Regions from separate parts of the Aliamphritea ceti genome, predicted to be linked through region 2. Evidence: predicted binding sites of a transcription regulator. Region 2 holds the regulator's gene; each other region holds the start of a gene.
What was found. The regulator LexA, encoded in region 2, represses DNA repair genes until DNA is damaged. The targets are predictions, from matches to a motif close to TACTGTNTANNTANACAGTA.
Positions count from the first base shown of each region.

Region 1: dinB (DNA polymerase IV) is a predicted target of LexA. The motif match lies at 1,016-1,035, and genes of this name have one in related genera.
Region 3: uvrD (DNA helicase II) is a predicted target of LexA. The motif match lies at 1,458-1,477, and genes of this name have one in related genera.

Region 1 is NZ_AP025282.1:3,424,160-3,426,438, reverse strand. Features, by position in the region: gene OCU49_RS15765 (sensor domain-containing protein) at 1-485, shown strand, start outside; gene OCU49_RS15760 (helix-turn-helix domain-containing protein) at 673-957, shown strand; gene dinB (DNA polymerase IV) at 1,083-2,168, shown strand.
Region 2 is NZ_AP025282.1:1,937,584-1,939,862, reverse strand. Features, by position in the region: gene dinG (ATP-dependent DNA helicase DinG) at 1-1,066, opposite strand, end outside; gene lexA (transcriptional repressor LexA) at 1,197-1,799, shown strand; gene OCU49_RS08870 (cell division inhibitor SulA) at 1,804-2,277, shown strand.
Region 3 is NZ_AP025282.1:5,071,023-5,073,301, reverse strand. Features, by position in the region: gene uvrD (DNA helicase II) at 1-1,427, opposite strand, end outside; gene OCU49_RS23020 (methyl-accepting chemotaxis protein) at 1,624-2,279, opposite strand, start outside.

The DNA.
Region 1 (2,279 bases), 1.5 Mb from region 2:
AATTCCAGAAAAACGGCTTTGCTGACTGGTTACTGTCGTTACTGGCGCAATATAATTTATCGCCAAAAATCCTCGAGTTGGAAATTACAGAAGGGTTATTGCTGAACCGTTGGTCTGAGGTTGATGAACAGATTCAGAAAATCACCGGGGCAGGTATCAAGCTGTCTATAGATGATTTTGGTACCGGCTTTGCGTCTATCAGTTACTTGCGACGTTACTCGTTTAATACCCTGAAAATTGATAAATCATTTGTTGCTGCTTCGCTAACAGACTCAGCAGATGCTGCATTAATACGTTCGGTTATAGCACTTGCTCATGGTATGGGGCTGACCACTGTTGCTGAAGGTGTAGAGACTCCGGAGCAGGCAGAACTTTTACAGGAATTGGGCTGCGACCTGTTGCAGGGATTTCTCTATAGTAAACCCGTTTGTAAAGATCAATTCATGAATGTCATCCATAAATCAGCACAGGTCCTGCCTGCTTAATATCGGTTATTTTTGTTTGAAAGTTCCTTAAAGATTTTTTGGGCCTACTAGTATTCGTGCTGCAAAATTATTATGCTTGAAAGTAAGCGTGAAGGTCTTTCGAGTGGAGAGGCTAAAAGGATATAGCGCTGTTGGTACTGCTTTAGCAGTGTTTTACCAATTAATCTAAAAGGATGTAGAACCCGCCATGAAAAAATTCAATTCTGCGTTTGCGCGTCGTTTAGTTATCACCCATCTGGTGAATACTCTTGAGCGTCCCAGTGTCTCTGCTTTAATGCTGGAAACAGGCTGGCCACGGCGCACCATTCAGGACGTCATTAAAGCCATACCTGGCTTAGGCATTAAAATCTATTTCAAACAGGATGGGTGTCGGAATAACGACGGCTATTATGTCATTGATAATTGGGGACCTTTTGATCCGTCTTGGGTTGAAGGAAATTTGAAGACACTGGAATCGTCGCTTGATAGGTAAGTGATCATAGATCCAGTTCTTTATTCCTCTCCTGAGCAGTGCGCAGTTAATAATTGTGCACTGTTTTTTTATACAGTTAATTGCATTACACTTAGCCCATCAGCACTGCTTGTGTAACGTAATTTATGTCTGACGAACAAACGACATCCGGTCCACAGAGAAAAATCATTCATTGTGATTGCGATTGCTTTTTTGCCGCAGTTGAAATGCGTGATGATCCCAGCCTTACTGACATTCCTATTGCCATCGGTGGTTCTTCTGACCGGCGAGGTGTTATATCCACCTGTAACTATCCGGCCCGTAAATTTGGTATTCATTCGGCTATGTCGACAGCCAAAGCACTGATGAAGTGTCCGCAGCTGCGTTTGTTACCGGGTAATATGGAAAAATACCGCCAGGCTTCTCAGCAGATTATGAATATTTATCAGGACTATACAGACCTGATTGAGCCTTTATCTCTTGATGAAGCTTTTCTTGATGTGACCGGCTCAGAGCATTGCGGTGGCAGTGCGACCCTGATCGCTGAAGAGATCCGTGCCCGGGTTGTTGCTGAAGTTGGTATTACCATTTCAGCAGGTGTTGCGGGGAATAAGTTTCTTGCAAAAATAGCCAGCGACTGGCGTAAGCCTGATGGCTTGTTCGTAGTTACGCCTCAGGATATGGATGATTTTATTGAAACCTTAGCAGTGTCGAAGATTTTTGGCGTGGGGAAAGTAACCGCCGCCAAACTGCATGACATGGGGATTGAAACCTGTGGCCAGTTACGCAGTTTTAGTCTGGCCCAACTTGTAGATCGTTTCGGGCGGTTTGGAAAGCGCTTATACGAGCTTTCCAGAGGCATTGATGAGCGTCCGGTAAAAGTATCCCGTGAACGTAAGTCGATCAGTGTAGAGCATACTTATCCTCAGGACCTGCAGGATCTGAAGACCTGCTTGCAACAGCTCCCGATTCTGATGCAAGAATTGCAACGGCGTTATGGTAAGCATAAAGAACAGCGGGATATTAGTGGTGCAGTTGTGAAACTTAAGTTTCATGATTTCTCGCAGACAACGGTTGAGCTGTCGACGCTGACACCTAATCTCGCACTTTATCAGCAGCTGTGTGAGCAGGCGTGGTTACGAGGCGAAAGACCCGTTCGGCTAATCGGCTTAGGTTACAGGTTAGTGGAGCATAAACCTCAGCAAGGGGTTCAATTGAGTTTGTTTGAGTAAGTTAAACGTATGGTGATGATGTCACTGCATAAGACTTGTCATATTTTCATGTTTAAATCCTCTGGCTATTTCAAATTGGCGCTGTCATTGCACAGTCGCGATGTTATATAA
Region 2 (2,279 bases):
CTTCAGGTACATGGCCGCCTGCAAACCGGTATCGATCCAATATACGGCCATTATCCGTATTAACCATTAACGGTTTAACCAGCTCATTAATCTGCTCAAGAAGAATCTTTAAATCTTCACCGGGTCGCAGTGTCTGCTCTACATACTGTGACATCAATCCGGGATGCCCCAACTGATCGAGCATCTGAGCATGTTGCTTAGGCAATGTATTAAGCCATCGGGACGACGACTTTATACGCAAACTGTAAGCAAAGTGATTACTGGCCTTCGGTGCCAGATGGTGGCCTTCATCAAAAATATAAATAGCCTCACCAGGCTCAGGCAAAATAGCACCACCGCCCAGTGACAAATCAGCCAAAACAATATCATGATTGGCAATAACACATTCAACCTGATCAAGATCCCGGCGGGCCTTAAAAAAGCTACACGCACTAAAATTACTGCAACGCCGGTTCGTACATTGCAAATGATCGCTGGTCAGAGGCCCCCAGCGAGAATCTTCAACCTCTTCCGTCAGATTGTCACGGTCACCGTCCCAGCGTCCTGACGCATATTCATTCAACAAATGCTTATAAAAGGTTTCGGTTTCGGCATCAAGCCGCATGGCCTGCTCGTCTTCATATAATGCAATCTGACCAGTAGAGCTGCTTGAATCAAGATGCTGTTCGACCTTATTGATACAAAGATACCGCCCGCGGCCTTTAGCAAGCGTAAAGCTCATTGGCAATTCAGTATGCTCAAGCACATCTGGCAAATCTTTATGTAACAGCTGTTCCTGCAAGGCAACCGTTGCCGTAGAAAGAATAATTTTCTTTTTAAGAGCTTTAGCAACCGGGATCGCAGCTAGCAAATAACCAATTGTTTTGCCTGTACCGGTTCCTGCCTCAACAACACATACATGGTTTTCACCCAGACGCTGTGCTTTATCATCCACGGGAATATTGCCAATTACTTTGGCAACTTCAGCAATCATTCGTTTCTGGCTGGAACGCGCTTTTAAACCACGGCTAGTCAAAAACTTGCTGTAAGCAGTCTGAATTTGTTTTTTTAGGTCGTCGGTCAGCACTTAAAGAAACCCGTCTGTAGTAGTGGCGGCCATTCTATCAATAACACTGGATATATAAACATAAAAAATGTTTACAAAAGCAAAATACTGTATATAGTTACAGCTACTGGATAAAAACACAGAGATCATCATGAAACTTACACAACGACAAACCGATGTTCTTGATTGTATAAAGCACTGCATTGCAACCACAGGCTACCCGCCTACCCGTGCTGACATCGCTCGCGAGCTGGGCTTTAAGTCAGCCAATGCAGCAGAGGAGCACCTTAAAGCGCTGGCACGTAAAGGCGCAATTGAAATGATACCCGGCACCTCACGTGGTATTCGCATACCTGAGTTGGAAAAAGAAGAATCAGGTTTACCTGTTGTTGGTCAGGTTGCTGCTGGTAACCCAATCCTGGCTCAGCAGCATGTAGAAGAGCGCTGCACGATTGCTGCCGACTTCTTTCACCCTCCGGCTGATTACCTGTTACGGGTACGTGGCACAAGCATGAAAAATGTTGGCATCATGGACGGAGACTTACTGGCCGTTCATCAGTGCAAACAAGCCAAAAATGGCGAAATAGTTGTAGCGCGTATTGAAGATGACGTCACTGTTAAACGTTTTAAAAAAGACGGCAACTTAGTTTATCTGATTGCAGAGAACGAAGAGTTCGAACCTATTGTGATCAACCTGGAAGAACAGGAATTATCTATTGAAGGCCTAGGTGTAGGCGTGATTAGAAGAGGATAACGACATGATGCAGGCAGAACTGGTAACCCAATCTCATCAGAACGCGAATATTCCCCTTATTCGCCCTTCTGAAAACGTGTTAACGGCAAAGGCAGAACAACCTATGCCGGCGCTGGCTGGTAAAATTACTGAAATTGTTATGCATAACAACGATTTTGATCAGTTAACCATGTTACTACCCCTGCTTGCTCAACTTAGTCGTGATGACCGCTGGTTTGCATGGATTGCACCGCCAAGCAGCCTGCCTAAAGCGCTGTTGACAGCAGCAGGTATCGACCTGAATAAGATAATGCTACTGCAACCTGACGCGAGTCACAGCACCTATGACCTTGCTCACCAGGCTTTAAAAGCCGGTACATGCCACGCTGTTATCACCTGGCCTGGTATGTTGAGTAACGAACAACTGTCCGGCCTGGAAAACGCAGCTGAGCGCGGCGCTAGCCACGGCATTGTTATTCGTGACCGAATGGCTGCATAAAG
Region 3 (2,279 bases), 2.1 Mb from region 2:
AGTTCGTTGATCAGATCAATAAAGGTTTGCAGGGCGTTTGCAGCGCGGGCAGATAGCTTGTTTAACTCAACCACTTCGTTAGCAGCGCGCCACATGGATACGCCTTCAGTACGGGCATGCAAGCGCACTTCTTCGATTGTTTTTCCGCCAATACCGCGGGTAGGAACGTTTATAACGCGTTCCATGGCAGTATCATCTTCGCGGTTGCTGAGTAAACGCATATAAGCGAGCGCGTTTTTAATTTCGAGACGGTCGTAGAAGCGCTGGCCACCATAAATCCGGTAAGGCATTCCCGCACGGATGAGGGCTTCCTCAAGTACCCGGGACTGGGCATTGGAGCGGTATAAAATCGCTGACTCGCTGCGCATATTGCCGTCGCGTACCCAGCTTTCTATCTGGTCGACGATAAAACGGGATTCATCCTGCTCGTTAAATGCCGCATACACTGAGATGGGCTCGCCATCAGTACCTTCCGTCCAGAGCTCTTTACCTAAGCGCCCCTGGTTGTTAACAATGACAGCGTTTGCCGCGCTGAGGATGTTACGGGTAGAACGGTAGTTTTGCTCCAGACGCACAACAGTCGTGTCGTTGTAGTCGTCTTTAAAGCGCTGAATGTTTTCAATCTTAGCGCCACGCCAGCCGTAGATAGACTGGTCGTCATCACCAACGGCCATTAGTTTTTCAGGCTGAGGCTTACGCGGATCCATTTCACTGCATAGCAGTTTCAGCCAGGCGTACTGAATCGTGTTGGTATCCTGAAATTCGTCGACCAGAATATACCGGAAGCGTTCCTGATAATGGTTCAGCAGGGAAGGGTTACGATCACGCAGCAGTTCCAGGGAGCGTAAGATCAGTTCGCCAAAATCGACCATACCACCACGTTCACAGGCTTCTTCGTAAGCGCCGTACATGGTTACCATCATTTGAGCGTAAGGGTCGCCGCCCGGGTCAATGTGTGCGGCGCGCAGGCCGTCATCTTTCTGAGCGTTGATGTACCACTGAAACTGTTTGGCCGGCCAGCGGCTGTCATCCAGATTCATTTCTTTACTGAGGCGTTTTACCAGCCGGAGCTGATCGTCCGAATCCATTATCTGGAAGTTTTCAGTTAAGCCTGCATCACGCCAGTGTGCCCGTAAAATACGGTGCGCGAGACCGTGGAATGTACCTACCCACATACCACTGGGGTTCAGTCCGAGTAGCTCTTCAATCCGGCCACGCATTTCTTTCGCAGCTTTGTTGGTAAAGGTTACCGCCATAATAGAATAAGGCGACAAACCTTCGGTCTGAATCAGCCAGGCAATACGGTGTACCAGTACCCGGGTTTTACCTGAGCCCGCGCCGGCCAGGACCAGCAGGTTACCAAGCGGCGCAGAAACTGCGTCGCGCTGAGCTTCGTTAAGTGAATCAAGCAGGTGTGATACGTCCATAAGCGCCCGGGTCTATGCTGATGCAGAATTTGCTGTATAAATAATCAGTGCCGGATTATAACAGACCAATTAATGGGCGCGAGTGTTATCTGAAAAGGAGAGAGAAAAGAAGATATCCAATAATTATTGAGTACCTTCTCTGTCGTGCGGCTTTGATCCCTTTGGTCATAAGGAAAGGATTCCTATTTTACAGGGGTCATGCTGTTAGCTTGAATTGTTTTATCTTCTGTTCCAGTTCTATAGCGAGTTGTGCCAGATTATTACTTGTGGAATTTAGTAGCTTCGAGCCCTCGCCATTTTCTTGGGCCATGTTATTTATTTCGAGTATGTTTTTATTTATCTCGTTTACTACTGCGCGCTGCTCTTCTGCGGCAGTGGCAACCTGAGCGTTCATATCCGAAATACTTGAGACCGCGTGCTGAACCTGTTGTAGCGATTCCGATACTTGTTCTGAGTTGGCCAGTACCTGGTTGGCTTGTTCCGATCCATGACGCATCGACTCTACCGAGGCGTTCGCACTTTTCTGTAATCGATTGATCATGTGTTCGATTTCGGCAGCAGAATTCTGGGTGTTTTGAGCCAGTGAACGTACTTCGTCGGCAACTACCGAGAAGCCACGACCTTGATCACCGGCACGTGCTGCTTCTATTGCGGCATTCAAGGCCAGTAGGTTGGTTTGGTCGGCTATATTTTTGATGACATCGAGTATGCCGTTGATCTCAATAGCGTCGTTTTCCAATGCACCAATAACAGCCATTGTTTCCGTGAGTTGTTGTGAAAGCTGGTGGACACCGGTAACAGTTTTATCGACTAACTGGCTACTTTCATTGGTTTGCTGCTTCGCTTCGATAG